One region of the Thermomonas sp. LB-4 genome, then DNA from elsewhere that is predicted to be linked to it. Evidence: predicted binding sites of a transcription regulator. Region 1 holds the regulator's gene; the other holds the start of a gene.

What was found. The regulator HrcA, encoded in region 1, represses chaperone genes, less so after heat shock. The targets are predictions, from matches to a motif close to TTNGCACTCNNNNNNNNNGAGTGCNAA.
Region 2: a site for HrcA is predicted at 8,385-8,411, ahead of rpoH (RNA polymerase sigma factor RpoH). Genes of this name have one in related genera too.

What each region holds. Positions count from the first base shown of each region.
Region 1 covers NZ_JAXOFT010000001.1:240,270-255,975, forward strand. Annotated here, with positions in the region: gene dnaK (molecular chaperone DnaK) at 1-1,459, opposite strand, end outside; gene grpE (nucleotide exchange factor GrpE) at 1,572-2,078, opposite strand; gene hrcA (heat-inducible transcriptional repressor HrcA) at 2,132-3,184, opposite strand; gene recN (DNA repair protein RecN) at 3,273-4,931, shown strand; gene SPK54_RS01175 (nucleotidyltransferase domain-containing protein) at 4,984-5,631, shown strand; gene SPK54_RS01180 (addiction module protein) at 5,690-5,899, shown strand; gene SPK54_RS01185 (hypothetical protein) at 5,899-6,225, shown strand; gene SPK54_RS01190 (type ISP restriction/modification enzyme) at 6,323-9,475, shown strand; gene SPK54_RS01195 (amidohydrolase family protein) at 9,492-10,502, shown strand; gene kynU (kynureninase) at 10,552-11,826, shown strand; gene SPK54_RS01205 (NAD(P)/FAD-dependent oxidoreductase) at 11,816-13,162, shown strand; gene sbcB (exodeoxyribonuclease I) at 13,353-14,801, shown strand; gene SPK54_RS01215 (DUF2939 domain-containing protein) at 14,837-15,376, shown strand; gene SPK54_RS01220 (O-antigen ligase family protein) at 15,400-15,706, opposite strand, start outside.
Region 2 covers NZ_JAXOFT010000029.1:42-15,747, reverse strand. Annotated here, with positions in the region: gene SPK54_RS12480 (primosomal protein N') at 421-2,631, shown strand; gene tal (transaldolase) at 2,687-3,628, shown strand; gene SPK54_RS12470 (NAD(P)/FAD-dependent oxidoreductase) at 3,639-4,910, shown strand; gene SPK54_RS12465 (trimeric intracellular cation channel family protein) at 4,921-5,535, shown strand; gene SPK54_RS12460 (DNA methyltransferase) at 5,667-6,803, shown strand; gene SPK54_RS12455 (hypothetical protein) at 6,794-7,399, opposite strand; gene rpoH (RNA polymerase sigma factor RpoH) at 7,496-8,374, opposite strand; TPP riboswitch at 8,581-8,682, shown strand; gene thiC (phosphomethylpyrimidine synthase ThiC) at 8,754-10,562, shown strand; gene SPK54_RS12440 (FAD-dependent oxidoreductase) at 10,559-11,527, shown strand; gene thiS (sulfur carrier protein ThiS) at 11,527-11,724, shown strand; gene SPK54_RS12430 (thiazole synthase) at 11,726-12,496, shown strand; gene SPK54_RS12425 (thiamine phosphate synthase) at 12,493-13,101, shown strand; gene thiD (bifunctional hydroxymethylpyrimidine kinase/phosphomethylpyrimidine kinase) at 13,098-13,850, shown strand; gene ung (uracil-DNA glycosylase) at 13,837-14,553, opposite strand; gene SPK54_RS12410 (hypothetical protein) at 14,559-14,747, opposite strand; gene ubiE (bifunctional demethylmenaquinone methyltransferase/2-methoxy-6-polyprenyl-1,4-benzoquinol methylase UbiE) at 14,752-15,513, opposite strand.

The DNA of each region.
Region 1 (15,706 bases):
GGACGATGCCGTTGGCGTCGATGTCGAAGCTCACCTCCACCTGCGGCATGCCGCGCGGCGCCGCGTCGATGCCAGTGAGGTCGAACTTGGCCAGCGACTTGTTGTAGCGGGCCTGCTCGCGCTCGCCCTGCAGCACGTGCACGGTCACGGCCGACTGGTTGTCCTCGGCGGTGCTGAACACCTGCGAGGCCTTGGTCGGGATGGTGGTGTTCTTCTCGATGATCTTGGTGAACACGCCGCCCAGGGTCTCGATGCCCAGGCTGAGCGGGGTCACGTCCAGCAGCAGCACGTCCTTGACGTCGCCGGCCAGCACGCCGCCCTGCACCGCCGCGCCGATGGCCACGGCCTCGTCCGGGTTGACGTCCTTGCGCGGCTCCTTGCCGAAGAACTCGGCCACCGCCGCCTGCACCTTCGGCATGCGGGTCTGGCCGCCGACCAGGATCACCTCGCTGATGTCGGAGGCGCGCAGGCCGGCGTCGTTCAGGGCCACGCGGCAGGGTTCGATGGTGCGCTTGACCAGGTCATCGACCAGCGCTTCCAGCTTGGCCCGGGTCAGCTTGATGTTCAGGTGCTTCGGGCCGGACGCGTCGGCCGTCACGTACGGCAGGTTAACGTCGGTCTGCTGGTTGGAGGACAGCTCGATCTTGGCGCGCTCGGCCGCGTCCTTCAGGCGCTGCAGGGCCAGCGGGTCCTTGCGCAGGTCGACGCCGTCGGACTTCTGGAACTCTTCCACCAGGTAGTCGATGACGCGGTTGTCGAAGTCCTCGCCGCCCAGAAAGGTGTCGCCGTTGGTCGCCAGCACCTCGAACTGCTTCTCGCCGTCGACGTTGGCGATCTCGATGATCGACACGTCGAAGGTGCCGCCGCCGAGGTCGTACACGGCGATCTTGCGGTCCTTGGTGTCGCCCTTGTCCAGACCGTAGGCCAGCGCGGCCGCGGTGGGCTCGTTGATGATGCGCTTGACGTCCAGGCCGGCGATGCGGCCGGCGTCCTTGGTGGCCTGGCGCTGGCTGTCGTTGAAGTACGCCGGCACGGTGATGACCGCTTCGGTGACCGTCTCGCCCAGGAAGGCTTCGGCGGTCTTCTTCATCTTCTCCAGCACCTTGGCGGAGACTTCCTGCGGGGCCAGCTTCTTGCCGTCGGCCAGCGCCACCCAGGCGTCGCCGTTGTCGTGCTGGGTGATGGTGTACGGCACCACGCCGATGTCCTTCTGCACCTCGGCGTCGGTGAACTTGCGGCCGATCAGGCGCTTCACCGCGTAGAAGGTGTTCTTCGGATTGGTGACGGCCTGGCGCTTGGCCGAGGCGCCCACCAGCACTTCGCCGTCCTTGGTCCAGGCGACGATGGACGGGGTGGTGCGGTCGCCCTCGCTGTTCTCGATGACGCGGGCCTTGCCGCCTTCCATGATGGAAACGCAGGAGTTGGTGGTACCCAGGTCGATGCCGATGATCTTGCCCATGACGATGTCCTCTAGAATCCCGTTGTCTGGTGGCGCCGCGCGCCGATGATTGCTATCTGGGGATGCCGCGCCGGCCTTCAAGAGCCGCGCAGCATCGTGCGTGCACGCCGTTTCAGTCCTGCTTGGCCACGATCACCAGCGCCGGGCGCAGCAGCCGGCCGTTGAGCAGGTAGCCCTTCTGGAACACGGTGATGACATGGCCCGGGGCCACGCCCTCCGATTCGCCCTGGCTGATCGCCTGATGGTGCTCGGGATTGAACGCCTGCCCGGCGGGATCCAGCACTTCCATGCCGTTGTCCGCGGCGACCTTCAGCAACTGCTTGTAGGTCAGCTCCAAGCCCTGGCGCAGCGCGCCCGCATCTTCGCCAGCTGCAGCCAGACCCGCGTCCAGGCTGTCGAACACCGGCAGCAGGTCGGACAGCAGGCGCTCGTTGGCGAACCTGCGGGCGCTGTCGATGTCGCGGGCCAGCCGCTTGCGCTGGTTCTCAAGATCGGCGCGCTCCAGCAGCGATTGCGCCCGCAGCTGCTCGACTTCGGCGCGCAGCGCCTCCAGCTCGTCCTGCTGCGCCATTTCGGCGGCGCCCCCCTCGTTCACTTCCTGCGTCGGGTCGTTGCTCATGTCCACGGTTCGATATCGCGGCGGGCTGCCGCACCAAACCGGGCTATGGGGCCTCAGGCGTCGGGATTCAAGGCAGCCCCCAGCGCCGCCGCGGTGGCCTCGACCACCGGAATCACCCGCTCGTAGGCCATCCGGCTGGGACCGATGACGCCCAGCACGCCCAGCACCTGGCCGTCGCGCCCGTACGGCGCGCTCACCAGCGACATGCCTTCCAGCGGCGCCAGCCCGGTTTCCTCGCCGATGAACACGCGCATCCCCGGCGCCTTGGCGGTGCGTTCCAGCAGCTGCAGCAGCTCGCGCTTCTCGGCGAAGGCCTCGAACAGTCCGCGCAGGCGGTCCAGGTCCCCCAGCTCCTGCAGGCCCAGCAGCCGGGTCTGCCCGGCCACCAGCATGTCGTCCTCGCGCGCGGGTGCGAATGCCTGTTCGGCCAGTTCCACGGAACTCGCCAGCAGCCGCTCCATCTCGCTGCGCGCATCGCGCAGTTCGCGCAGCAGCGCGGCGCGGATCAGCGTCAGCGACTGCCCGGCGAAATGCGCGTTGAGGTAATTCGCGGCCTGCTCCAGCTCGGACGGCGAGAACGCCCGCCGCACCTGCACCACCCGGTTCTGCACCTCGCCATCGGCGAATACCAGGATCGCCAGCACCCGCCGTGGATCGAGCATCACGAAATCGATCTGGCGGAAGGCGAAGCTCTCGCGGCTGGGCACGCTGACCATGCCGGCGAAATGGGTCATCGCCGCCAGCAGCTCCGAGGTGCTGCCCAGCAGCGCCTGGGTGCCCGCGCCCGCCGGCAGCCCGCTGCGCAGGCGATCCACGTCCTGCGCGCCCAGCGGCTTGACCTTAAGCAGCGAGTCCACGAACAGCCGGTAGCCCTGCGCGGTGGGCACCCGCCCTGCCGAGCTGTGCGGGGCGGCCAGCAGGCCGGCGTCCTCCAACGAGGCGAGGATGTTGCGGATGGTGGCCGGGCTGACGTCCAGCCCCGCATGCTTCGCCAGCGTCTGCGAACCCACCGGCTCGCCGTCGCGGATGTGCCGCGACACCAGCGTGCGCAGCAGCTGGCGGGCGCGCGGGTCGAGGGTGATGTCGGGAGCAGGACGGCGGGCCATGCGCAGGTTGTAAGCGCAGCCGCATCGACACGCAACCACGGCGTTCTCCCCTGTTCGCCTGCCGCGGCCGCAGGCACAATGCGCAGCCATGCTGACCCGCCTGTCGATCCGCGATTTCGCCGTCGTCGCCCATGCCGAACTGGACTTCGGCGCGGGCCTCACCGTCGTGTCCGGCGAAACCGGCGCCGGCAAATCGCTGTTGGTGGATGCGCTGGGCTTCCTGTCCGGCGCCCGCGGCGATGCCGGCGCGGTGCGCCACGGCGCGCAGCGCGCCGAATTGTCCGCCGAATTCGCGCTGGACGACTGCCCCGCCGCCGCGGCCTGGCTTGCCGAAACGGAGCTGGACGACGATGGCGCCTGCCAGCTGCGCCGCACCCTGCGCGCCGACGGCGGCTCCAAGGCGTGGATCAACGGCCGCGCCGTGACCATCGCGCAGCTGGCCGAACTGGCCGCGCTGCTGGTGGAAATCCACGGCCAGCACGCCCAGCAGGCGCTGCTGGTGCGGCCGCAGCAGACCCGCCTGCTGGATGATTTCGCCCGCCATCCGGACCTGCTGGCCGCCACCGGCGAATCGGCGCGGCGCTGGAAGGCGCTGCAGCAGGAACGCGACGCCCTGCTCGCCCGCGGCGACGTGGCCGAGCGCCAGGGCTGGCTCCAGCACCAGCTGGACGAACTGCAGGCGCAGCCGCTGGAACCCGCGGTGTTGGCGGAGCTGGATGCCAGCCACCGTCGCCATGCACACGCCGCGTCGCTGATCGCCGCCTGCGATGCCGCGCTGGATGCACTGGGCGGCGACGACGCCCTGCCTGGCCGCCTGCAGCAGCTGCGCAGCGGCCTGCAGCGCGAAGCCACGCACGAGCCGCGGCTGTCGGAAGTCGATGCGATGCTCGACTCCGCCGCCATCCAGCTCGACGAAGCACTGGCGCTGATGCAGCGCATCCGCGACGACCTGGACCTCGATCCCGACGCGCTGGCCGAAATCGAGCGCCAGCTCGTCCGCGTGCAGGATCTGGCGCGCAAGCATCGCGTCACGCCGGACAAACTGGCCGCGCATCGCGACGCGCTGGCCGCAGAACTGGAGTCGTTGGCGGATGCCGACGCGCGCCTGCAGCAGCTCGACCGCGACATCGCCGTGGCGCTGGCGGACTGGCGCACAGCCGCCGCCGCCCTCGCCGCCTCGCGCCGCAAGGCTGGCGCCACGCTGGGGACGGCGATCAGCGCACTCATCGGCGAGCTGGGCATGCAGGGCGGCCGCTTCGAAGTGGCGCTGGAAGCCAACGCCAGCGACCAGCCCGACCCGAACGGCAGCGAACGCGCCGAGTTCCTGGTCTCCGCCAACCCCGGCCAGCCGCCGCGCCCGCTGCGCAAGGTCGCCTCCGGCGGCGAGCTCTCGCGGGTGTCGCTGGCAATCGAAGTGGCCACGCAGGGCCAGGACGCCGCCGCAACGCTGGTGTTCGACGAGGTCGATGCCGGCATCGGCGGCGCGGTGGCCGCGGCGGTGGGCGCCAAGCTGCGCGCACTGGGGGCATCGAAACAGGTCCTGTGCGTGACCCACCAGCCGCAGGTCGCCGCCGCCGGCCACGCGCAATACCGCGTCAGCAAGGCCGCGCAGGACGGCATCACCCAGTCGTCGGTGGCCGCGCTGGACGCCGCCGGCCGCGTGGACGAGATCGCCCGCATGGTGGGCGGCGCGGATGTCAGCAAGGAAGCGCGGGCCGCGGCGAAGAAGCTGCTGGACAGCCACTGACTTCATTCGCTTGCGTTTGCCCGATTTGGGCATTATTTTGCCCGTTATGGGCATGAATCCCCGTCCTCGCGTCAGTGAAGCCGCAGCGCTCTACGCCAGCACCAATCTGGCGGATGCGCTGTTCACCACCACCCAGCAGCGCGTGCTGGGTTGCCTGTTCGGCGAACCGGGACGCACCTTCTCCATCAGCGAATTGATCCAGACCACCGGCGCCGGCAGCGGCGCGGTGCAGCGCGAAGTCGCCCGCCTCGCCGGAAGTGGCCTGCTGTTGATGGCGCCGCTGGGCAACCAGAAGCGTTACCGCGCCAATCCCGACGCCCCGATCCACGACGAGCTGGCGGCCATCGTGCGCAAGACGTTCGGGCTGGCCGCCCCGCTGCGCGAAGCGCTGGCGCCGCTGGCAGACCGGCTGCACATGGCATTCGTCTATGGCTCCGTCGCCAAGGGCAGCGACACCGCCAGCAGCGATATCGACCTGATGCTGGTGAGCGACGATCTGACGTATCCGGAGGTCATGACCGCATTGCATCCGGTGATCGAACGCCTGGGCCGCGAAATCAACCCCACCCTCTACACCCCCGCCGACCTGCGTAAGCGCATTGCAGCGGGGAACAGCTTCATCACCCGCGTGCTGGCGGAGCCAAACACCTGGCTGGTGGGCAGCGAAAACGCCATCGCAGCGCTGCAAGACCGGCAATGAAGCCCAGAGGCCCCGTGATTACTACAATTCATGCAATGACCGTCGCAGGAGCGCGCACATGGTGAAGGCCCAGGACATCATCAAACAGGCGCTTGCCCTGGATCCATCCAGGCGATTCGAGGTGGTGGAAGAAATCCTGCACAGCCTGGATCAGCCCGATCCCGCAATCGATGCCATCTGGCAGCAAGAGGCGGAGAGGCGGCTGGCGGCCCATCGCGCCGGGCAGGTGCAGGGCGTTCCCGCCGAAGACATCTTCGGTTCCTTTTGATGTCCTCACCGGGCATGCGGCTGGTCTTCGCACCGGAGGCGCGCCACGAGTTTGTTGCCGCCGAGCGCTACTACAACCAGCAGGTTGCGGGCCTTGGGGGCGCATGGCGCGACGACGTGCTGACCGCCCTGCGTCGTATCCGCCGCTGGCCGCTGGCCTGCCCGGTGGAACACGGGGACATCCGGCGGCTGACCCTGAGCCGGTTTCCATACAAGCTGCTCTACGCCGTGGAACCTGACCACCTCTACATCATCGCCATCGCGCACCACCACCGGCAGCCCGAGTATTGGACGCGGCGCGGTTTGCGCGTGCAGGACGCGGATTGAATGGCCACGTGGTGGCCTGTGTGGAGCGTGAGCAAAACGCAATCGCGGTGTGCGAGCACACCGCAGCCGCATCCAATGAACCCCGGAATGACGCCAGATGTCGCATGACGCGCTGAAGCACTACCTCTCCGCCATAGAACAGGCGCTCAAGGCCGGCAACGCGACCGAACATACCCATCGGCCAGCGTTGAAAGCCCTCATCGAGGCGCTGGGCGGCACAGACGTACGAGCCACCAACGAGCCCAAGCAGATCGCTTGCGGTGCACCGGATTTCATCGTGACACGCGGCGTGGTGCCGCTGGGATACATCGAAGCCAAGGACGTCGGCATCGACCTCGCGAAGACCGAAAAGTCGGAACAGCTGGGCCGCTACCGCGAATCGCTAGGCAACCTGGTCCTGACCGATTACCTGGAATTCCGCTGGTATCTGGACGGCGAGCTGCGCCTGACCGCCAGCCTGCCCCGCCCCGACAGGAACGGCCGCATCCGCTGGAATGCGGACGACGCCTCGGAAGTGGCGCAATTGCTCGGCCAGTTCATCGCCGCCGACATCCCGCTGAAGGCCACGCCGCAGGATCTGGCCACGCGCATGGCCGGCATGGGCAAACTGATCCGCGGCCTCATCGAACAGACGTTCAAATCCGAAGGCGACAAGGGCGAACTGCACGGCCAGTTCGAGGCGTTCCGAAAGGTGCTGATCGAATCGCTGACCGCGCCGCAGTTCGCGGACATGTACGCGCAGACCCTGTGCTACGGCCTGTTCGCGGCGCGCTGCAACGCGCCCGCGCAGGGCTTTACCCGGCAGAAGGCAGCCAGCGCCCTGCCCAAGACCAATCCATTCCTGCGCAAGCTGTTCAACACCATCGCGGGGCCGGACCTGGACGAACGCATCGCGTGGGCGGTGGACCAGTTGGCGGAACTACTGGCGCGGGCCGACATGGCGGCGATCCTGGCCGACTTCGGAAAACGCACCCGGCAGGAAGACCCGGTGGTGCATTTCTATGAAACCTTCCTCGCTGCATACGACCCGAAGATGCGCGAGGCACGCGGCGTGTACTACACGCCGGAACCCGTGGTGGGCTACATCGTGCGAAGCATCGACGCCATCCTGCGGCGCGATTTCGGCATGCCGGAAGGCCTTGCCCACGCCAAGAAGATCAAGCTGAAGCGCCCCAAGACGCAGGGCAAGGGGGAGGAAACCTACGAGACCCACCGCCTGCAGATCCTGGACCCGGCCACTGGCACCGGCACCTTCCTGTATGCGGTGATCGCAAAAATCCGTGAGCAGTTCGACGGCAATGCCGGCGCATGGCCGGGTTATGTGGCCGAACACCTGCTGCCGCGCCTGTTCGGCTTCGAGCTGTTGATGGCGCCCTACGCGGTGGCCCACATGAAGCTTGGCCTGGAGCTGGAACAAAGCGGCTACGACTTCGCCAGTGACGAGCGCCTGGGCGTGTTCCTGACCAACACCCTGGAGGAAGCGCACGAGCTCACCGGCCTGCCGCTGTTCACCCAGTGGCTGGCGGAAGAGTCGCGCGCGGCAGCCAGCATCAAGCGCGACGCGCCGGTGATGGTGGTACTGGGCAATCCGCCGTATTCGGGGCATTCGTCCAACAAGGGCGAATGGATCGAAGAATTGATGCAGGACTACAAGCAAAGTCCAGAGCTCAAGAAGCCTGCGCAAGCCAAGTGGCTGTCGGACGACTACGTGAAGTTCATCCGCTTTGCGCAGTGGCGCATCGAGCAGACCGGCCACGGCGTGCTGGGCTTCGTCACCAACCACGGCTACCTGGACAATCCAACCTTCATGGACATGCGGCGCAGCCTGCTGCGCGAGTTTGATGAGCTCTATCTGCTGGACTTACATGGCAGCAGCAAGAAAAAGGAAACAACCCCGGACGGCGGCAAGGACGAAAATGTGTTCGACATCCAGCAGGGTGTCGCCATCGGGATTTTCGTTCGACGCGAGAACACCGTTCGCGACGCGGAACATCTGGCCAAGGTATTCCATGCCGATGCGTTTGGCCTGCGCCGAGAAAAGTATTCGCTACTGGACAGGTCCGATGTTTGCAAAACCGAATGGCGCGCAGTTCGCCCGGCGGCCCCGACCTATCTGTTCTTGGCGCAAGATGCGGGACTACTGAAGGAATATGAATCAGGTTGGTCGCTACGCGATGTGTTCTCGCCAAATGGCGACCCGGCTCCGGGTATTGTCACCACGCACGATGAGTTCGCCATCTCATGGAATGCCGAGGAAGCAGCCGACAAGGTCGAACGCCTGCTGGCAACAGCGACTGAAGCCGAAGCCCGCGAACAGTTCAAACTTTGTTCGACCACGCAATGGAACTATGCACGCGCAAAAGCCGAGCTGGCCGACAACGCATGGCGTGAAAGGATCGTACCGATTCTGTACCGCCCTTTCGATGTCAGGTGGACGGTCTATGACCGCAATGTCGCGGTGCATCGACGTGAGCGACTGTCGGAACATATGCTTGGCGGCCGCAACTATTCGCTCATCACAGCTCGCTCAAACAAGTCCAGCAGCGTTGACCATTTTTTTATGACGACGATGCTGCAAGAAACAAAGTGCGGGGAGCGAACAACTCAATCTCAGGGTTTCCCTCTCTGGCTTAATCCGGTGGATGCCCCAGTCGATCTACTCGACTCCGCGCCTAGCGAAAAACGCGCCAACCTGGCGCCCGAGTTCGTCACTGCCTTGACCGAGGCCATCGGCGCGACGCCTTCGCCCGAAGACACGCTGGCATACATCTACGCCGTGCTTTACGCCCCCAGCTATCGCGCGCGCTACGCCGACTTCCTCAAGCGCGATTTCCCGCGCATTCCGTTGACCACGCACCGCGCCTTGTTCGACGCACTGGTCGGCATTGGCCGGGAACTCATTGCCCTGCACGTGATGGACACGGTGCCGCCGCGCATCACCACCTTCGACGTGCCGGGCGACAACACCGTGGACAAGGTGCGCTGGGCGCCGGACGCCGAAGGCGCGACGGGGCGCGTGTACATCAACGCCGAACAATGCTTCGGCAAGGTGCCGGCTGCGGTCTGGAACATGCACATCGGCGGCTACCGGGTGGCCGAGAAGTGGCTCAAGGACCGCAAGGGCCGGCCGCTGACGTACGACGACCTGACCCACTACCAATCGGTGATCGCCGCGCTGGCGCGCACGTTGGAATTGCAAGAGTCCATCGATGCGGCCATCCATGACGCCGGCGGTTGGCCGCTGACGTAAGGCCTAGAATCCGCCCATGCTCAAGATCGACACCCACGCCCACTACCTGCCGCGCGACTGGCCGGATCTCGCCGGCAAGTACGGCGACAACCGCTTCCCGGTAATCCACCACGGCGACGACGGCCGCCACCGCATCTACAAGGACGGCAAGTTCTTCCGCGAGATCTGGCCGAAGACCTGGGACCCGCAGATCCGCATCGACGACTACGCCGGCTTCGGCGTGCAGGTGCAAGTGCTGTCCACGGTGCCGGTGATGTTCAGCTACTGGGCCAAGGCGCACCAGGCGCTGGAGCTGCACAAGTCGCTCAACGACCACATGGCGCAGACCTGCCGTGACTTCCCGCGCCATTACGCGGGCATCGGCACGGTGCCGCTGCAATCGCCCGCGCTCGCGGTGCGCGAGCTGGAGCGCTGCATGGACGAGCTGGGCCTGCAGGGCGTGCAGATCGGCTCGCACATCGGCGACTGGAACCTCGATGCGCCGGAGCTGTTCGAGTTCTTCGAGGCGGCCAGTGACCTGGGCGCGGCGATCCTGGTGCACCCCTGGGACATGATGGGCGCCGAGTCGATGCCGAAATACTGGCTGCCGTGGCTGGTGGGCATGCCCGCCGAGCAGTCGCGCGCCGCCTGCTGCCTGGTGTTCGGCGGCGTGCTGGAGCGCCTGCCGAAGCTGCGCGTGGCGCTGGCCCACGGCGGCGGCAGTTTCCCCTACACCATCGGCCGCATCGAGCACGGCTTCAACATGCGGCCAGATCTGGTCGCCACCGACAACTTCCGCAACCCGCGCGAGTATCTGAAGCGGCTGTATTTCGATTCCTGGGTCGCCGACGATGCGGCGCTGCGCTACCTGCTCGACGCCTGCGGCAGCGAACGGGTGATGCTGGGCACCGACTATCCGTTCCCGCTGGGCGAGCAGGTGCCCGGCGCAGGCATCGAGCGGCTCGGCCTGGCCGAAGGCGAGCGCGCGCGCCTTTACCACGGCACCGCGCTGGAATGGCTTGGGCTGTCCGCATCCAGATTCGCATGACCCTTCAACCGTCATTCCCGCGAGAGCGGGAATGACGATGAGAGAAACGATGACTGACCTGAACTCCGACGCCCGCGCCGCCGCCCTCGACGCCGCCGATCCGCTGCGCCACTTCCGCGACGAGTTCCACCTGCCGCTGCACGACGGTGCGCCGCAGGCCTATTTCGTAGGCAACTCGCTGGGCCTGCAGCCGAAGGGCGCCCGCGCCCACGTCGAGGAAGTACTGGACAAATGGGCGCGCGAGGCGGTGGAGGGCCATTTCACCGGCAGCGCGCAGTGGATGCCCTACCACGAGCTGGTCCGCGACCCGCTGGCCCGCGTGGTCGGCGCCCAGCCGCAGGAAGTGGTGGCGATGAACTCGCTGACCGCCAACCTGCACTTCATGCTGGTCAGCTTCTACCGCCCCACCCGCGAACGCCCGATGCTGCTGATGGAGGCCGGCGCGTTCCCGTCCGACCGCTACGCGCTGGAATCGCAGGTGCGTTTCCATGGCTTCGACCCGGCAGAGGCGCTGGTCGAAGTCGAACCGGACAACGCCGACGGCACCTTCTCGATGGCCGCCATCGAACGCGCCATCGCCGAACACGGCCCGCGTCTGGCCACCATCGTCTGGCCGGGCGTGCAGTACCGCACCGGGCAGGCGTTCGACCTGAAGGAAATCGCACGACTGGGGCACGCGGCCGGCGCCGAGGTCGGCTTCGACCTGGCCCACGCGGCCGGCAATCTGCCGCTGCAGCTGCACGACGCCGATGCCGACTTCGCGGTCTGGTGCCACTACAAATACATGAATGCAGGGCCGGGCGCGGTGGCGGGCTGCTTTGTCCACGAACGCCATGCCCATAGCGACCGACCGCGCTTCGCCGGCTGGTGGGGCAATGACGCATCCGTGCGCTTCAGGATGGGTCCTGATTTCTCGCCCACGCCGGGGGCGGACGGCTGGCAACTGTCCAACCCGCCGATCCTCGGGCTGGCGCCGCTGCGCGCCTCGCTGGCGCAGTTCGACCGGGCCACCTTGCCGGCGCTGCGGGCGAAGTCGGAACGGCTGACCGGCTACCTCGAACAACTGATCGACGCCGACCTGCGCGACGTGCTGCAGGTGGCGACGCCGCGCGACCCCGCGCAGCGCGGCTGCCAGCTCTCCATCCGCGTCACCGGCGGCCGTGCGTGCGGCCGTGAGCTGTTCGACTTCCTCGCCGCGCGCGGCGTGCTGGGCGACTGGCGCGAACCGGACGTGATCCGCATCTCGCCGGTGCCTCTGTACAACAGCTTCGCCGACGTGCTGCGCTTCGCGCGGACCGTGAAGGAGTGGCGGGATGGGCGTTGAGCGCGACATCACCATCATCGGCGGCGGCCTGGCCGGCGCCCTGCTCGCCATCCTGCTGGCCCGCCGCGGCTGGTCGGTGGACGTGTTCGAACGGCGCGGAGACCCGCGTGCCGTGGGGTATGCCGGCGGCCGCTCGATCAACCTCGCCTTGGCCGAGCGCGGCCTGCACGCGCTGCGCCAGGCCGGCGCAGACGACGCGGTGCTGCAGCAGGCGGTGATGATGCGCGGGCGCTTCGTGCACCCACTGCACGGCGAACCGGGCCTGCAACGCTACGGCCGCGACGATTCGGAAGTGATCTGGTCGATCAACCGCGGCGAGCTGAACATCGTGCTGCTGACCATCGCCGAATCCCACGGCGCGCGCCTGCATTTCGACCACGCGCTGGAGCGAGTGGACTTCATCGACCGCCTCGCCACCTTCCGCCACCACGAGCAGCAGGTGAAGCGGCCGTTCCAAACGCTGGTCGGCGCGGACGGCGCCGGCTCCACCCTGCGTTCGGAGATGGCGAAGGTGCAGCCGCTGGGCGAGCGCACCGAATGGCTGGACCATGGCTACAAGGAGCTGGAAATCCCGCCGGCTGCCGACGGCGGCTTCCGCATCGAACCCAACGCGCTGCACATCTGGCCGCGCGGCCACTACATGTGCATCGCCCTGCCCAACGACGAACGCACCTTCACCGTCACCCTGTTCATGCCGCACGCAGGCCGCTACCCCAGCTTCGAACAGGTGCAAAGCGGCGACGAGGCGCTGGCGCTGTTCCAGGCGCAGTTCCCCGATACGCTGCCATTGATCCCGGCGCTGCGCCGCGACTACGAGGCCAACCCGGTCGGCAACCTCGCCACCCTGTATCTCGACCGCTGGCACCTGGGCGGCCACGCGGTGCTGCTGGGCGACGCCGCGCACGCGATGGTGCCGTTCCACGGCCAGGGCATGAACTGCGCGTTCGAAGACTGCGTGGCGCTGGCCGAACAGCTGGAACGCGCGCCTTCCCTGGACGCGGCGTTCGCCGCGTTCGAAGCCGAGCGCAAGCCGAACGCCGAGGCGATCCAGCAGATGGCGCTGGAGAACTACATCGAGATGCGCGACAAGGTGGACGACGCGGACTTCCTGCTCCAGCGCCAGCTCGAACTGGCCCTGCAGGAACGCCACCCGGGCCGCTTCGTGCCGCATTACGCGATGGTCACGTTCATGCGCATCCCCTATTCCACCGCCCTGCAGCGCAGCGAGGTGCAGCGCGGCATCCTGGTCGAGGCGACACGCGGGCTGGCGTCGCTTGAGGGCGTGGATTGGGGCGCGGTGGACGCAGCGGTGGCAGCCAAGCTCGCGCCCTTGTAGGAGCACACGGAACGGGCGCGAACGCGACGCGGAAAGCCTCGCGCCCCTGCGGTGCGCTCATACAGGACTCCACACGCGCGCAAATTCCGTTTTCCCCAAGCACCTGGAGGCGCACGGAACGGGCGCGAACGCGTTTGCCAGACGATGCGAAGCGCCTCGCGTCACTGCGGGGCGCTTCTACAATGACGCCATGGCCGCCTCCTTCCTTTTCTACGACCTCGAAACCTTCGGCACCGACCCGCGCCGCAGCCGCATCGCGCAGTTTGCCGCGATACGCACCGACCTCGACCTGAACGAGATCGACGCGCCGGTCGACATCCTCGTGCGGCCCGCCGAAGACCTGCTGCCCTCGCCCGGCGCCAGCATGGTTACGGGGCTGGCGCCGCAGGCCCTGCTGCGAGACGGCGTCAACGAAGCCGCGGCGTTCGCCCGCATCGCCGACGAAATGGGCCAACCCGGCACCTGCAGCGTCGGCTACAACTCACTGCGCTTCGACGACGAGTTCGTCCGCTACGGCCTGTACCGCAACTTCTTCGATCCCTACGAGCGCGAATGGCGCGGTGGCAATTCGCGCTGGGACCTGCTCGACGCCCTGCGGCTGATGCACGCGCTGCGACCGGACGGCATCACCTGGCGGCAGCGCGAGGACGGCAACGGCACCAGCTTCCGGCTCGAACACCTGGCGGAGGACAACGGCCTGCGCGAGGGCATGGCGCACGAGGCCCTGAGCGACGTGCGCGCACTGATCGGCGTGGCGCGCCGCTTCAAGCAGGCGCAGCCGCGGCTGTGGGATTACGCCCTGCGCCTGCGCGACAAGCGCTTTGCCGCCTCGCTGCTGGACACGATGGCGATGTCGCCGCTGCTGCACGTATCGCAGCGCTACCCCGCTTCGCGCCTGTGCGCCGCGCCCGTGCTGCCGTTGGCGCGCCATCCGCAGATCGATTCGCGGGTGGTGGTGTTCGACCTCGAGGCCGACCCGGAGCCGCTGCTGGCGCTGGATGCGGAGGCCATCGCCGCGCGCCTGTACGTCCGCCAGGAAGACCTGCCCGAAGGCGAGCAGCGGATTCCGCTGAAGGAAGTGCATACCAACAAATGCCCGGCGCTGGTGCGCTGGGACCACTTGCGACCGGACGACTTCGCCCGGCTGGGCGTCGACGTGGAACTGGCCGAAGCGCGCGCACAGCGCCTGCGCGCCGCCGGCCCCGCGTTGGCGGAGAAAATCCGCCGCGTGTACGCGCGCGAGCGGCCGGCCGCGCCGGTCGACCCCGATGCCGCGCTGTACGACGGGTTCCTCGGCGATGGCGACAAGCGCCGGTTCGCGCAGCTGCGCGGGACGCCGCCGCAGCTGCTGGGCCGCACCGGTTTTGCTTTCCGCGACCCGCGCCTGCCCGAGCTGCTGTTCCGCTACCGGGCGCGCAACTGGCCGGAAACCCTGCTGCCGGAGGAACGCAGTGCGTGGGACGCCTACCGCCGACGCCGGCTGCTGACCGACGCCGGCCTTTCGGAGTTGACCCTGGCGCAGTACCGCGAGGACATCGCCCGCCTGCGCGAGGCGCACCCCGATGCCCCCGAGCGCCTGGCGCTGCTGGACCAGCTGTCGGCCTGGGGCGAGGGGCTCGCCGCCGGACTTGGCGCGTGACCGCTACACTGGCGCAGTCCTTTCGGAGACGCACCGTGTCGAAGAAGCTGAAGTGGATCCTGGTCATCGCCATCGGCCTGCTGCTGGCCCTGTTCGCCTACGCGGTGGCGGGCCCCTATCTGGCCGTCAACGGCATCCGCAACCTTGTCGCCAACAAACAGTACGGCGAGCTCTGGCGCTTCGTCGACTTCGAGCGCCTGCGCGAAGACCTGCGCCCGCAGGTGCAGGAACGGATAGCCCGCGGCATCCTCGGGCATGTCGGATCAAGCCAGACCGGCAAGACCGTCGGCGAGATCACCGCGATGGTCGCGCAACCTGCGATCGACGCCATGGTCTCCCCGCAGGGCATCGCCACCCTGCTCAGCGGCAGCGCGCTGGCGCGGGGCATGGCCGGCAAGGTGGGGCCTGATGGGAAGGCGCGGGTGGTGGACCCGCTGGAAGGCGCGAAGACCCGGTTCGAGTCGGCCTCGCTGTTCACCGCCACCGTGTCGAATGCCGAAGGAAAGCCGGTGGTGTTCGAGTTCCACCGCGATGGGCTCTCGTGGAGGCTGGCGGGCCTGCGGCTGCCCGAATAACGGGCGCCACCCGGCCCCTCGCTTCAGCCGGCGCGCTCGCGCGTGCCATCGGACCCTTGCATCGCCGCAGCGCCCTCGCGACGGGAAGAACGCGGGCGGGCGTCGGCAAGACTGGCCAGCATCAGCCCCGCCAGCGCGCCGCTCGTCGCCATCAATGCAAGCGTGCGCAGGGGATAGTCCGCCCAGGAGTGCGCCAGCACGGCGCAGATGGCGGCAAAGCAGCCGGCCGCCAGCGCGGCGCTGCGGCCTTCGCTGCGGACCAGTCGCCAGGCGCAAACCGCCAGCAGCCCCAGCACCAGCGCCAGCACAGCCATGCCGGCCCAGCCGGTC
Region 2 (15,706 bases), on a different contig from region 1:
CGCTGGCCCACACAAATGCCCTTCCACGCCCCGGCGCGGAATGGCTTGACACCCTCTGCCACGGTGGCTCCGCCAGCACCGGCGCGGGCTGCGGGCGGAGCAGTTGTGCACAGCCGTGAAGAGACGGTCACAAAGCTGGGTTCCACGTTAACGGGAGCGCTGCCCGGTACCGTGTTCCACGGTCAAGTAATTGATTGATAAAGAAAATCCGAATGTGGCGATTTTTTGTCCAGCTGAACCAAAGGACGCTGGGACGGCGCTTGCGCAGCAGTGGACGGGCCCCATGCACAGACTTATCCACAGTCGATGTGGATAAGCCTCCTTTTCCTGCAATAACAGCCACTTGCATGGAAGAGGTGAGCGCGGGGTCAGGTGTGCGCCGCAAGCTGAACGATGGCCGCCGGGGCTAGACTTGACCGGATGACTGCTCCCGCGATCCTGCGCGTGGCCCTGCCGGTGCCGCTGCCGCGTCTGTTCGACTACCTGCCGCCGCCCGGCGTGGACGCCGCGCTGGTGGCGGTGGGCGCGCGGCTGCGGGTGCCGTTCGGCCAGCGCGAGGTCTGCGGGCTGGTGGTCGGCCATGGCCAGGCGGATCCGGGCGTCGAGCTGCGCGCCGCCCTGGACGCGCCGGATGCGGCGCCGCTGCTGCGGGGTGAGCTGCTGGCCTCGTTGCGCTGGCTGGCCGGCTATCTGCATGCGCCGCTGGGGGAGGTGCTGGCCGCCGCGTTGCCGGCGGCGCTGCGCCGCGGCGAGCCGCTGCCGGACATGGCCCGCTACGGCTGGGCGCTGAACGAAGCCGGCCGCACCGCGCTGCCGGCAATGCGCCCCGGCCGGCCCAGGGCGCTGGCGGAACTGCTGCAGATCCTGCGCGACGAGGATTGGCTGGACGTTGCCGCGCCCGGCTGGCGCACGCCGCTGCGCGCGCTGCGCGAGCGCGAACTGGTGGTGCGTCTGGAAACCACCGGAACGGGATCGGGTTCAGTTCCGCGTGGAAGTGAACCCGCCCCCGTTTCCTCCGCTGCCTTTGCGCCCAACGCCGAGCAGCAGATCGCGATCGACGCGATCCGCGGCGCCGCCGGCTTCGCCCCGTTCCTGCTCGACGGCGTCACCGGCAGCGGCAAGACCGAGGTCTACCTGCAGGCGATCGCCGACTGCCTGGCGCGCGGCAGGCAGGCACTGGTGCTGGTGCCGGAAATCGGCCTGACGCCGCAGGCGCTGGCGCGCTTCCGCACCCGCCTGGGCGTGCCGGTGCACGCGCTGCATTCTGGCCTGAACGACAGCGAGCGCGCCGCGACCTGGCTGGCCGCCGCCAGCGGACAGGCGCGGGTGATCGTGGGCACCCGTTCGGCGGTGTTCGTGCCGCTGCCGGAGGCCGGCCTGATCGTGGTCGACGAGGAGCACGACGGCAGCTACAAGCAGTTCGACGGCCTTCGCTACCACGCCCGCGACTTCGCCATCGTGCGCGCCCGCGCACTGGCCGTGCCGGTGGTGCTGGGCAGCGCCACGCCGTCGCTGGAGACGCTGCACAACGCGCAGTCCGGCCGCTACGCGCTGCTGCGCCTGCGCCAGCGGGCGGGCGACGCGCGGCCGCCGCAGGTGCGGGTGCTGGACGTGCGCAAGCGGCCGCTGCATGCCGGCCTGTCCGAGGAGGCGCTGGCGGCGATCCGCGCGGCGCTGGACGGCGGCGGGCAGGTGCTGGTGTTCCGCAACCGCCGCGGCTATGCGCCGGTGCTGCTCTGCCACGACTGCGGCTGGAGCGCGCACTGCCCGCGCTGCAGCACCCCCGAGCGGCCCACCGCGATGACCGTGCACGCCCACGGCAAGCGCCTGCAGTGCCACCACTGCGGCCACCGCCGGCCGTCGCCGCCGGCCTGTCCGGACTGCGCCAGCCTGGGGCTGCAGCCGCAGGGCAACGGCACCGAGCGGATCGAGGCCGAGCTGCAGGCTCGCTTCGACGACGTGCCGGTGATTCGCATCGACCGCGGCAGCACCGGCCAGCGCGATGGACTGCAGAAGCACTTCGATGCGCTGGGCAACCGCCCCGGCATCCTGATCGGCACCCAGATGCTGGCCAAGGGCCACGACCTCGGCAACCTCGTGCTGGTGGTGGTGGTGGGCATCGACGAGGGCCTGTTCTCGGCCGATTTCCGCAGCGGTGAGAAGCTTGCGCAGCTGCTGATCCAGGTGGCCGGCCGCGCCGGCCGGGCGGACCGTCCCGGCACGGTGCTGTTGCAGACCCACCACCCGGAGCATCCGCTGCTGCAGACGCTGGTGGGCGGCGGCTATCACGCCTTTGCCGACGGCGAGCTGGCGCTGCGCGAAGCGGCCGGTTTTCCGCCGTTCGCGCACCTTGCGCTGCTGCGCGCCGAGGCCAAGCAGGCGGAACTGCCGCTGCAGTTCCTGCAGCTGGCGAAGACGCTGCTGGAGGGCAGCGGCATCGACCTGCATGGCCCGTTGCCGGCGCCGATGCCGCGCCGCGCCGGCTACGTGCGTTCGCAGCTGCTGCTGGCCGCGCCGGCACGCGCCGCCCTGCACGTTGCGCTGGAAGGGGCGGTGCCCGCGCTGTACGCGGCGCCGGAGGCGCGGCGGGTGCGCTGGTCGCTGGACGTGGACCCGCTGGACCTGTACTGACCCTTCGCGGTCGCGGTCCTACAATGCGGCGTCCCCATGCAGCACCGGATCGTCCGTGAAATCCCAGCTCGACCAGCTCCGCACGCATTCCGCCGTGGTCGCCGATACCGGCGACATCGAGGCCATCGCCCGCTTCATGCCGATGGATGCCACCACCAATCCCTCGCTGCTGCTGAAGGCCGCGGCGCTGCCCGCGTATGCCCCGCACCTGGCCGCCAGCGCGGCGGCGGCCAGCGGAGATGATCCGGTGGGCGACGCCTGCGACCGGCTGGCGGTGGCGATCGGCAGCGAGATCGTCAAGCTGATCCCCGGCCGCGTGTCCACCGAGGTCGACGCGCGGCTGAGCTTCGATACCGAGGCCACCGTGGCCAGGGCGCACCGGCTGGTGCGGCTGTACGCGGATGCCGGCATCGGCAGCGACCGCCTGCTGATCAAGATCGCCGCCACCTGGGAAGGCATTCGCGCCGCCGAACGGCTGGAGCGCGAAGGCATCCACTGCAACCTGACCTTGCTGTTCTCGTTCGCGCAGGCGGTGGCCTGCGCCGAGGCCGGCGTGTACCTGGTCTCGCCCTTCGTCGGCCGCATCCTCGACTGGCACCTGGCCAACGGCATGGCGCCGCCAGCCGCGCCGCAGGACGACCCCGGCGTGCGGTCGGTCACGCGCATCTGGCAGTACTACAAGCAGCACGGCTACGACACCGTGGTGATGGGCGCCAGCTTCCGCAACACCGGGCAGGTACTGGCCCTGGCCGGCTGCGACCGGCTGACCATCTCTCCCGACCTGCTGGCCGAACTGGAGCGCTCGAACGCGCCGGTGGCGCGTGCGCTGGACGAGGAAGGCGGACGTGTAGCGCCCCCGGCGGCGCTGGACGAGGCCGGCTTCCGCGCCCGCCACGACGAGGACACCATGGCCCGCGAGAAGCTGGAGGAAGGCATCCGCAAGTTCGCCGCCGACCAGCAGCAGCTGGAAGCGCTGCTCGCGGCGCAGCTGGGCTGACGCCGCGGCGATGGCGACCCGGCCGCGCGTGGTGATCGTCGGCGGCGGCTTCGCCGGCCTGTGGGCGGCGCGCGCGCTGGCATCGGCGCCGGTGGAGATCGTGCTGGTCGATCGCGGCAACCACCACCTGTTCCAGCCGCTGCTCTACCAGGTCGCCACCGCCGGCCTGTCCGCGCCCGACATCGCCGCGCCGCTGCGGCACATCCTGCGCAGGCAGAAGAACGTCGAAGTGCGGATGGCCACGGTGACCGGCATCGATCCCGGTGCCAGGCGCGTGGCCCTCGACGACGGTGGCGCGCTCGCTTTCGACTTCCTGCTGGTGGCCAGCGGCGCGACCCATGCGTATTTCGGCAACGAGCATTGGGCGCGGCACGCGCCGGGGCTGAAGACCCTGGACGATGCGCTGGACCTGCGGCGCAAGCTGCTGCTGGCGTTCGAGCGCGCCGAAGCGGCGACCGATCCCGCCGAACGCCAGGCGTGGCTGAGCTTCGCCATCGTGGGCGGTGGGCCCACCGGCGTGGAACTGGCCGGCACGCTGGCGGAGATCGCCCGCCACACGCTGAAGAACGAGTTCCGCAACATCGACCCGTCGACGGCGCGCGTGCGCCTGGTCGAGGCCGGGCCGCGCGTGCTGGCGGCGTTTCCGGAAGCGCTGTCGGAGAAGGCGAGGCGGCAGCTGGAGCGGCTCGGCGTGGAAGTGTCGCTGGGCACGCCCGTCAAGGACATCACCGCGGACGGCTACGCGCTGGGCGATGCCTTCGTCCCGGCGAAGACGGTGGTCTGGGCGGCGGGCGTGGCGGCGTCACCGCTGGGCGCGATGCCGGGCGTGCCGCTGGACCGCGCCGGCCGCGTGCAGGTGCGGCCCGATCTCGGCGTGCCGGGGCATCCGGACATCTTCGTCGCCGGCGATCTCGCCGCGCTGGCACGCGCCGATGGCAGGCCGGTGCCCGGCGTGGCGCCGGCGGCCAAGCAGATGGGTCGCTATGTCGCGCAGGTCATCCGCGCGCGGCTGGCCGGCCGCGTGCTGCCGCCGCCTTTCGCCTACAAGGACTACGGCAACCTGGCCACCATCGGCCGCATGGCGGCGGTGGTCGATCTCGGCACGCTGCGCTTCTCCGGCCTGCTGGCCTGGTGGTTCTGGCTGGTGATGCACGTGTTCTTCCTGATCGGCTTCCGCAACCGGCTCGTCGTGCTGCTCAACTGGTGGTGGGCCTACTGGAGCTACCAGCGCGGGGCGCGGATCATCCTGGGCGAAGGCCGCGATCGGCCGGCGGCGGAGTAACCCCAATCCCATGTCCACCCTGTTGCTCGTGTTCGACCTGATCGGCACCTTCGTGTTCGCCCTCAGCGGCGGCACCCTGGCGGTACGCCAGCGGCTGGACCTGTTCGGCGTGCTGGTGCTGTCCTGCGCCGCGGCGGTGTCGGGCGGGGTCATCCGCGACGTGCTGATCGACGCGCATCCGCCGGCCGCGCTGGCCGACTGGCGCTACCTGGTCACCGCGATACTGGCCGGGCTGGTCACGTTCCGCTGGTCCGCCGCGATCGAGCGCCTGCGCAACCCGGTGCAGCTGTTCGATGCCGCCGGGCTGGCGCTGTTCGCGGTGCTGGGCACCGGCAAGGCGCTGGCGTTCGGGCTGTCGCCGTTCGCGGCGATGCTGCTGGGGATGGTGACGGGCATCGGCGGCGGCATCGCCCGCGACGTGCTGGTGGCGCGCACGCCCGTCGTGCTGCAGGCCGAGCTGTACGCGGTGGCCGCGCTGGCCGGCGGCGGCGTGGTCGCGCTGGCCTCGGCCCTGCACCTGCCGCAGCATCCGGCGATGGTCGCCGGCGCGCTGGCCTGCTTCGGCCTGCGCTGGATGGCGCTGCGCCACGGCTGGCGGTTGCCGGTGGCGCGGCCGCGGGACTGAGGAAAGAAATTGGTGTGCAGTACATATTCATTCGCATCGGATGAGACCAGCACGATGCAAGCTCTGGCTCCATTGAATAAAGACGTCTTGACGTCTATTCTCTCTTTAAGAATGAAAATGGCAGCCCACTCATGAAGCAAATGCCCGGTGCAGTACGCGACTCCATCATTCGCGCGCTTTCGGCAAGACCCAAGGGAGCATCCGTCAAGGACATCGTCGAAGCTGTGAACGATACGATCGGGCCAACACCCGCCTCTTCGATCCGCTCTTACTTGAATCTTAATGCCGGACGTTACTTCGTTCGTAGCGAGCGCGGCGTCTATCGCCTGCATGACGATCTGTTCGATGCTTCACAATTCGATCCGTTCGAACAGAACAAGGCATCTACAAGCACCAGCCCTGAACTCTTCCGTTATGGCTCATCGCTACTCGTTCGATCCGATTGCTTCGAATGGTTGCGTGCCCGCGATGCCTGTTCATTGCATGCAGTGGTGACAGACCCGCCTTATGGTCTGATCGAATACAGCGATACTGAACAAGCCAAGCTGCGTGGTGGGAAAGGCGGTGTGTGGCGGATACCGCCTTCGTTCGACGGTGCTAAACGCACGCCGCTGCCAAGATTCACCGTACTTTCGCCGCAGGATGTCATCGCGCTGGAGGAGTTCTTCCTGCAATGGGGAAAATTGCTTCTGCGTGCGTTGGTGCCCGGCGCGAATGTGGTCGTGGCGTCCAACCCGCTGCTTTCCCATGTCGTCTCCACCGCGCTTGCGAAGGCGGGATTGGAGCGCAGGGGCGAGATCATCCGCCTGGTCATGACCATGCGAGGGGGAGATCGCCCGAAGGGCGCGCATGAGGAGTTTCCCGATGTCAGTGTGATGCCTCGCTCCATGTGGGAGCCGTGGTTGACTTTCCGCAAGCCGTTGGAGGGCCGGGTTCAGGACAATCTCCGGAAATGGGGAACGGGTGGGTTTCGCCGGCCATCCGATGACAAACCTTTCGGAGATGTCATTGCTTCAGCCCCAACGCGGGGACGTGAACGATCCATTGCGCCTCATCCCAGTCTGAAACCACAGGAGTTCCTGCGAACGCTCGTGCGTGCATCCCTTCCGCTTGGGCGAGGAATAGTTTGCGATCCGTTCGCGGGTTCGGGGTCAACCTTGGCTGCGACGGAAGCGGTGGGCTATGCGAGCATTGGTGTTGAGCGTGACCCGGAATACTTCCGTCTTGCGCAAACGGCTCTTCCGAAGCTGGCTAAGCTTCAGGTCTGAAGCCTGTAGATCCAGTTGGATCGCAACTTCGCAACGCCTTCTTTGTGGAGCGTTGCTGTTCTGGTTCCGAGTTCACCGCGTGCATTCTTTCTGAAGTCTTCTTGCACGACTTTACCGAGATAGACCTCGGTGAATGCCATCGGCTTCCGCGCATTGGCCGGCTCGGTTTTGTCGTCGATGACATAGACGAAAACACACATCCACTGGTCGCGCGCGCCATGAGTATCGACCGCGCCGCCGGATTTCCGAGTCGTTTTGATTTCGACGCCCTCCGTGCCGGACTTCACGGCATTGTCGGCGTACACGCCTTTCACGAGCAGATCAGGGTGACCGTTGAAGTATTTGTTCTCGGTCAGCGTTCTGGAGTGGCGCGCCACGCTAGCAGTGAGCATGTCGGACAGCAGACCGGACATGATGGCGGGCCGCAACATGTCGTCCATCCGTTGCAAGCCCTTGTCGATTAGGGCGGCATTCACGTCGTGGAAGAAATCATAAATATCTTGCATCGCAAGCTCAAAGTCCTTCAGTCTCAGCTGGAAGGGCAGGTCGGCTTGCTCGTTGAATGCAGAAAAATCGACGCGATTGCGTTGGGTCATGGTTAGCGGGGTTGTTCGGTGGTTTTGCGAGTCTAAACAACAAAACGGCCCGGATCGCTCCGGGCCGTTCGGTGTTGCGTCGATGGCGAAGCGCGCTTACGCCGCGAACAGCGCCTTCATCTTCTTCAGCGCGTTCGCCTCGATCTGGCGGATGCGCTCGGCGGAGACGCCGTATTCGTCGGCCAGTTCCTGCAGCGTGACCTTGCTGTCGGCGTCCAGCCAGCGGCGCTTGATGATGTCGCGCGAGCGGGCGTCGAGGCGGGCCATGCCTTCGCGCAGCACGTCCAGCTGGTCTGCTTCGCTGTCGGCGGATTCGTAGGCGGCGGCGGGGTCGCCGTCATGGGCGACCAGATAGCTCACCGGCGCCGGCGGGGCGTGGTCGTCGTCGGCATCGTCCGGCGCGTCGAAGCCGATGTCGCGGCCGGACAGGCGCGATTCCATCTCCAGCACTTCGCGCTCGGAGACGTTCAGGTCCTTGGCCACCGCGCGCACTTCCTCGGCGTTGAGCCAGCCCAGTCGGGTCTTGCTCTTGCGCAGATTGAAGAACAGCTTGCGCTGCGCCTTGGTGGTGGCCACCTTCACGATGCGCCAGTTCTTGATGATGAACTCGTGCATCTCGGCGCGGATCCAGTGCACCGCGAAGCTGACCAGGCGCACGCCGACGGTCGGGTCGAAGCGCTTGACCGCCTTCATCAGGCCGATGTTGCCTTCCTGGATCAGGTCGCCCAGCTGCAGGCCGTAGCCGCTGTAGCCGCGGGCCACGTGCACCACGAAGCGCAGGTGCGACAGGATCAGTTCCTGCGCGGCGGCGATGTCGTTGTCTTCGCGCAGGCGATGGGCCAGGCGCTGCTCGTCCTCGACCGACAGCACCGGGATCTGGTGCACGCCGCTGATGTAGGCCTCCAGCGAGCCGATGGCGCTGGGGATCGGCAGGTTGTTGGCGACAAGCGCGGTAGACGTCATGGTTTCCCTCATGGCCTCGATTCTAGCAGTCGCATTCTCTGACTGCTGACCGCGCGGTAAGTTCTGAGCGTTGCATCAATGGAACGATTGCGCGTTCAACTTCCGTTTGGTTTGACCGGCTGCGACCGCCCACGCCCGCGGTGTTGCCGACGGGCATCCGCATCTACCACCTCGCCCCGGCCATCGCTTGACAGCATCGGCGTGCCCGCGGATGCTGCGGCCATTCCGAGGGGAGCCCCGTACGGGGCTGAGAAAGCGTCGAGCTGACCCTTGCACCTGATCCGGGTCATGCCGGCGTAGGAACGGAAGAACACGCGCAGTGCCACCGGCACTGCCTGCCGTTGCATCGTCAATCCCGGATCTCCCGCCGCTTCACGAGGAGGAGATCCACATGCAAGCACCCCCCGCCCGTCCGGGCGCCGTCACCACCGGCCCGATCCGCGGTTCGCGCAAGGTCTATCTGTCGCCCCCCGGCCACCCCGGCCTGCGCGTGCCGCTGCGCGAGATCGCACTGGACGACCCGCAGACGCCGCGCCTGCACCTGTACGACACCTCCGGCCCGTATACCGAGGACGGCGCCGCCATCGACCTTGCCGCCGGGCTGTCGCCGCTGCGCGAGAGCTGGCTGGCGGCGCGCGGCTTCGAAACCATCGAAGGACGCACGCTGCGCCCTGAAGACAACGGCTTCGCCAGCGGCGAGCGGCTGGTCGCGGCCTGCCCGGCGGCGCGCACGCTGCGCCGCGGCAACGAGGGCCAGCCGGTGACCCAGCTGGAGTTCGCCCGCGCCGGCATCGTCACCGAGGAAATGGTCTACGCCGCCCATCGCGAAAACCTTGGCCGCATCGCCGCCAGCGACGAGGAAAAGCAGCGGCTGGCGGCAGGCGAGTCGTTCGGTGCGGCGCTGCCGGCGCTGGTGACGCCGGAATTCGTGCGCGAGGAAATCGCCAAAGGCCGGGCCATCCTGCCGGCCAACATCAACCATCCGGAACTCGAGCCGATGGTGATCGGGCGCAACTTCCTGGTGAAGGTGAACGCCAACATCGGCAATTCGGCGCTGTCGTCCGGGGTGGCCGAGGAAGTGGAAAAGCTGGTGTGGGCGATCCGCTGGGGCGCCGATACGGTGATGGACCTGTCCACTGGCCGCAACATCCACAACCTGCGCGGCTGGATCCTGCGCAACGCGCCGGTGCCGATCGGCACGGTGCCGCTGTACCAGGCGCTGGAAAAAGTGGGCGGCGACCCGGCCAGGCTGGACTGGGAGGTGTTCAAGGACACCCTGGTCGAGCAGGCCGAGCAGGGCGTGGACTACTTCACCATCCATGCCGGCGTGCGGCTGGCGCACGTGCCGCTGACCTCGAAGCGCGTCACCGGCATCGTTTCCCGCGGCGGTTCGATCATGGCGCGCTGGTGCCTGCGCTACCACCGCGAGAACTTCCTGTACGAACGCTTCGACGAGATCTGCGACATCCTGCGCCGCTACGACGTGTCCTTCTCGCTGGGCGACGGGCTGCGCCCCGGCAGCATTGCCGATGCCAACGACGCCGCCCAGTTCGCCGAACTCGACACCCTGGGCGAGCTCACCCGCGTGGCGTGGGACAAGGGCTGCCAGGTGATGGTGGAAGGCCCCGGCCACGTGCCGATGCACAGGATCCGCGACAACATGACGCGCCAGCTGGAAGCGTGCAGCGACGCGCCGTTCTACACCCTGGGCCCGCTGACCACCGACGCCGCGCCCGGCCATGACCACCTGACCTCGGCGATCGGCGCGGCGATGATCGGCTGGTTCGGCACCGCCATGCTCTGCTACGTCACCCCCAAGGAGCACCTGGGCCTGCCCGACCGCGACGACGTCAAGACCGGCGTGATCAGCTACAAGATCGCCGCCCACGCCGCCGACCTGGCCAAGGGCCATCCGGCCGCGCAGGCGCATGACGATGCGCTGTCGCGGGCGCGCTTTTCGTTCCGCTGGGAAGACCAGTTCAACCTCTCGCTGGACCCCGACACCGCGCGCGCCTACCACGACGCCACCCTGCCCAAGGACGCGCACAAGAGCGCGCACTTCTGCTCGATGTGCGGGCCGAAGTTCTGCTCGATGCAGCTCAGCCACGAGCTGCGCGGCGAGGCCGATGCCGGGATGCAGGCGAAGGCGGCGGAGTTCATCGCCGGCGGGGGCGAGCTGTACGTGGACGCCGCGCCGTGAGCGCGCGCGTGCGGGTGCTCGGCGCCGGCGTGGCCGGCCTGGCGGCGGCATTGGAACTGGCGCAGGCGGGTGCCGAAGTGGAAGTGCTGGAATTGGGCGCGCAGCCCGGCGGCGAGGCTGCCAGCCGCTTTGCCGGCGGCATGCTGGCGCCGTGGTGCGAATGCGTCAGCGCTGAACCGCTGGTGGCCGAACTGGGCCGGCAGGCGCTGGACTGGTGGCCGCGGCAGTACCCCGGCACCGTCCGCAACGGCACGCTGGTATTGGCCGCTGCGCGCGATGCCGGCGAGCTGGAAGCCTTTGCCCAGCGCAGCGACAACTACCGCCGGCTGGACGCCGATGGCGTGGCCACGCTGGAGCCGGAACTGGCCGGGCGCTTCCGCCAGGGCCTGTTCTTCGCCGACGAAGCGCACCTGGATCCGCGCGCGGCGCTGGCGGCATTGGCGGTGCGGGTGCAGGAACTGGGCGTGGAAGTCCGTTGCGGTGTCGATGCGCGCGCGCAGCCGGACGATGGCCGCACGCTGCTGGACTGCCGCGGCTACGCCGCCCGCGACCGCCTGCCGGAGCTGCGCGGCGTGCGCGGCGAAATGCTGCTGCTGCACAGCGACGGGGTGCGCTTCTCGCGCCCGATCCGGCTGCTGCACCCGCGCGGCATGCACTATCTGGTGCCGCGCGGCGACGGTCGCTGCATGCTGGGCGGCAGCATGCTGGAAAGCGACGATGCCGGCGCGCCCAGCGCGCGCGCGGTGATGGAACTGCTGAACGCCGCCTACGCGCTGCATCCGGCGCTGGCCGAGGCGCGCATCCTCGAGCTGGGCCACGGCCTGCGTCCGGCCTTCCCGGACAACCTGCCGCGGCTGCAGCGGCGCGACGGCCGCTGGCATCTGAACGGGCTGTTCCGCCACGGCTACCTGCTGGCCCCGGCGCTGGCGCGGCAGGCCGCCGCGCGCCTGCTGGAGGCGGCGTGATGCAGCTGCAGGTCAATGGCGAAACGCGCGCCGTCGAAGCCGCCACGCTGGCGCAGGCGCTGCTGGAACTGGGCTATCGCGGGGCGCATGTCGCCACCGCCCTCAACGGCGTGTTCGTGCCCGCCGGCCAGCGCGGGGCGCAGGCGCTGCGGGACGGCGACGCGCTGGAAGTCCTCGCCCCGATGCAGGGAGGTTGAGATGCGGGTGTACGACATCGAAGTGGGCTCGCGGCTGTGGCTGGGCAGCGCCCGCTATCCCTCGCCGGCGGTCCTGTCCGCAGCGGTGCGCGGCGCCGGCTGCGACGTGGTGACGGTGTCGCTGCGCCGCGAGAACGCGCAGGCCGGCGCCGGCCAGGCGTTCTGGGCGCTGATCCGTGGCCTCGGCGTGCGGGTGCTGCCCAATACCGCCGGCTGCCATTCGGTGAAGGAGGCCGTCACCACCGCGCGGATGGCGCGCGAGCTGTTCGGCACGCGCTGGATCAAGCTGGAGGTGCTGGGCGCAGGCGAGCTGCTGCAGCCGGACGTGTTCGGGCTGGTGGAAGCGGCGCGGATCCTCTGCGACGAGGGCTTCCAGGTATTCCCCTACACCACCGCCGACCTCGGCGTGGCCGAGCGCCTGCTGGAGGCTGGTTGCCGGGTGCTGATGCCGTGGGGCGCGCCGATCGGCAGCGGCCGCGGGCTGGCCGATCCGTTCGCGCTGCGCGCGCTGCGTGCGCGCTTTCCCGGTCTGCCGCTGGTGGTCGACGCCGGCCTGGGCCTGCCCTCGCACGCGGCGATGGCGATGGAGTTGGGCTTCGACGCGGTGCTGGCGAACACCGCGGTGGCGCTGGCCGCCGACCCGGCGCGGATGGCGCGCGCGTTCGCCGATGCGGTGCGCGCCGGCCACGCCGCGCATGCCGCGGGGCCGATGCCGGTGCGCGACTTCGCCGAGCCGTCCACGCCGGTCATCGGCCAGGCCTGGCGCGCATGAGCCGGCTCGATCCGTTCTACCCTGTGGTCGACAGCGCGGCCTGGGTGCAGCGCCTGCTGCCGCTGGGAGTGAAGCTGGTGCAACTGCGGATCAAGGACGCGGCCGGCGGATGCCTGCTGGCGGAGATCCGTGCCGCGCTGGCGGCTTGCCGCGCCCGGGCCGCGCAGCTGGTGGTCAACGACCACTGGCAGCTGGCGCTGGACGCCGGTGCGGACTTCGTCCATCTAGGCCAGGAGGACCTGGACGGCGCCGACCTGCCGGCGCTGCGGCGGCGCGGCGTGCGGCTGGGCCTCAGCACCCACAGTGATGCCGAGCTGGAGCGCGCGCTGGCGCAGGCGCCTGACTACATCGCGCTGGGTCCGGTATATCCGACCACGCTGAAGCGGATGCCATGGCCGCCGCAGGGCCTGCCGCGCGTCGGCGAGTGGAAGCGGCGGATCGGCCCGCTGCCGCTGGTGGCGATCGGGGGCATCACCCTGGAGCGTGCGCAGGGCTGCTTCGACGCCGGCGCCGACGCGGTGGCGATGGTCAGCGACATCACCCGCCACACGGATCCCGACGCGCGCACCCGCGACTGGCTGCGGGCTACGCGGGGCCGCGCATGAAGCCGCTGGCGCTGAGCATCGCCGGCTCCGACAGCTGCGGCGGCGCCGGCATCCAGGCCGACCTGGCCGCGTTTGCCGCGCTGGGCGTGCGCGGCGCCACCGCGATCACCGCGGTCACCGCCCAGAACCGCAGCGGCGTGCGCGCGCTGCAGGTGCTGCCGGCGCTGCTGGTGCGCGACCAGATCGATGCGGTGTTCGAGGAAGAGCCGGTGCGCGCGGTCAAGCTGGGCATGCTGGCCGAGGCGGCGATCATCGAAGCGGTGGCGGCCAGCCTGCGCCAGCATGGCGCCCCCGCGGTCGTCATCGACCCGGTGATGATCGCCAGCTCCGGCGCGCGGCTGCTGCGCGCCGACGCGGTGGCGGCGTTACGCCGCGAGCTGCTGCCGCTGGCCGATTGCCTGACCCCCAATCTCGATGAAGCCGCCGCGCTGCTGGAGGCGCCGCGCGCGCAGGACGAGGCGCAGATGCTGGCGCAAGGCCGCGCACTGCTGGCGCTGGGCCCGCGCGCGGTGCTGATGAAGGGCGGCCACGCGCCGCTGACCGAGGCGGTGGACCTGCTGGTGCAGCCGCAGTCGGTGCAGCGTTTCGCCGCGCCGTGGATCATCGGTGCCGATGGCCACGGCAGCGGCTGCACGCTGTCGGCGGCGGTGGCGGCCGGGCTGGCGCTGGGCGACGCGCTGGAAGTGGCGGTGGGCGCCGCCAAGCGGCATCTGGGCCGTTGGCTGGGCGAACGCTTCAGGTCGTCGTGAGCAGCGCCCGCGGCGGCAGAGTCCAGTCGATCGGGGTCTTTCCGCAACGGGTCAGGTATTGGTTGGCGGCCGAGAAATGGCCGCAGCCGAGGAAGCCGCGGTGCGCCGACAGCGGCGAGGGGTGCGGCGCCTTCAGCACGCGATGGCGGCGTCCGTCGATCACCGCGCCCTTCTTCTGCGCGTAGCTGCCCCAGAGCAGGAACACCAATTGCTCGCACTCGCGGTTGAGCACGTCCACCACGTGGTCGGTGAACCCTTCCCAGCCGCGGCCCTGGTGGCTGCCGGGCTTGCCGTCCTCCACCGTCAGCACGCTGTTGAGCAGCAGCACGCCGCGCCGCGCCCACGGCAGCAGGCAACCGTGGTCGGGACGGATGAAGCCGGTATCGCGCTCCAGTTCCTTGTAGATGTTCAGCAGCGACGGCGGCACCGGCACGCCCGGACGCACCGAGAAACACAGCCCGTGCGCCTGACCGGCACCGTGGTAGGGGTCCTGGCCCAGGATGACCAGCTTCACCGCGTCGAACGGCGTGGCCTCGAAGGCGGCGAAGATTTCGCCGCCCGGCGGGTAGATGGTGGCGCCGGCGGCCTTGCGCTGGCGCAGGAAGGCGGCAAGGGCGCGCATGTCCTCGCGTCCGAACCAGTCGCCCACGCGCGCCTTCCAGCTCGGTTCCAGGCGGATGTCGGGCGGAGCGGGGGTGTCCATCGCGCTCAGATCACGCCGCGCTTCTTCTCGAACAGCAGGTAGGCCACGCCCAGCACCGCACCGATCCCCAGCGAGGCCGGCCAGCCCAGCGGGCTCAGCCACTTCACCAGCCCGGCCAGCAGCAGGCCCAGCAGCACGAACTGCGAATAGCGCCAAGGGCTGTCGCGGAAGTTCTTCAGTTCCGGGCCGGCCACGGGCTCAGACCTTGTAGCCGGTGTGGATGGCGACGATGCCGGCGCTCATGTTGCGGAAGCTGCAGCGCGCCAGCCCCGCCGCTTCCATCATCGCCTGCAGCTCGCGCTGCGGCGGATGCTTGCGGATCGACTCGGCCAGGTACTGGTAGCTCTCGGCATCGCCGGCGAACAGGCTGCCCAGCTTCGGCAGCACCTTGAACGAGTGGAAGTCGTAGATCGGCCGGAACCATTCGGCCTGCACCTCGGAGAATTCCAGCACCCGCGCCTGCCCGCCCGGCTTCAGCACGCGCGCGATCTCGCGCAGCGCGGCGTCCTTGTCGGTGACGTTGCGCAGGCCGAAGGCCATCGTCACCAGGTCGAAGCTGGCGTCGGGGAATGGCAGGCATTCGGCGTTGCACTGCACGTATTCGAAGCCGCGGACAAAGCCACGGTCGGTCATGCGATCGCGGCCGACGCGCAGCATGTCGCCGTTGATGTCGCCCAGCACCAGTTCGCCGGTTTCGCCCACTCGGTCCTTCAGCAGCGCGGCGATGTCGCCGGTGCCGCCGGCCAGGTCCAGCACGCGGTCGCCCCTGCGCACCTGCGAGGTGGCGACGAAGAAGCGCTTCCACAGCCGGTGGATGCCCAGGCTCATGGCATCGTTCATCAGGTCGTATTTGGCGGCCACCGAGGTGAACACCTCGGCCACCAGCTTCTGCTTCTGGGCCACCGGCACGTCGCGGAAACCGAAGTGGGTGGTGCCGGCTTTGTCCTGGGCTGTATCCATGGCGGGGATTATCGCACCATGGATTGATCCCGATCATGCCCGCCGGCCGCCGCCCGGCGAGAATGGTCCCGACCGCCGCCGGAGCCCGCCATGCAATCACCCCATTCGCACCAGCCCTTGCTGATCGCCGACGATCCCGCGCTGGACGCCTACATGGCCGACGTGCACGGCAAGAATTTGGTTCTTCTCCCAA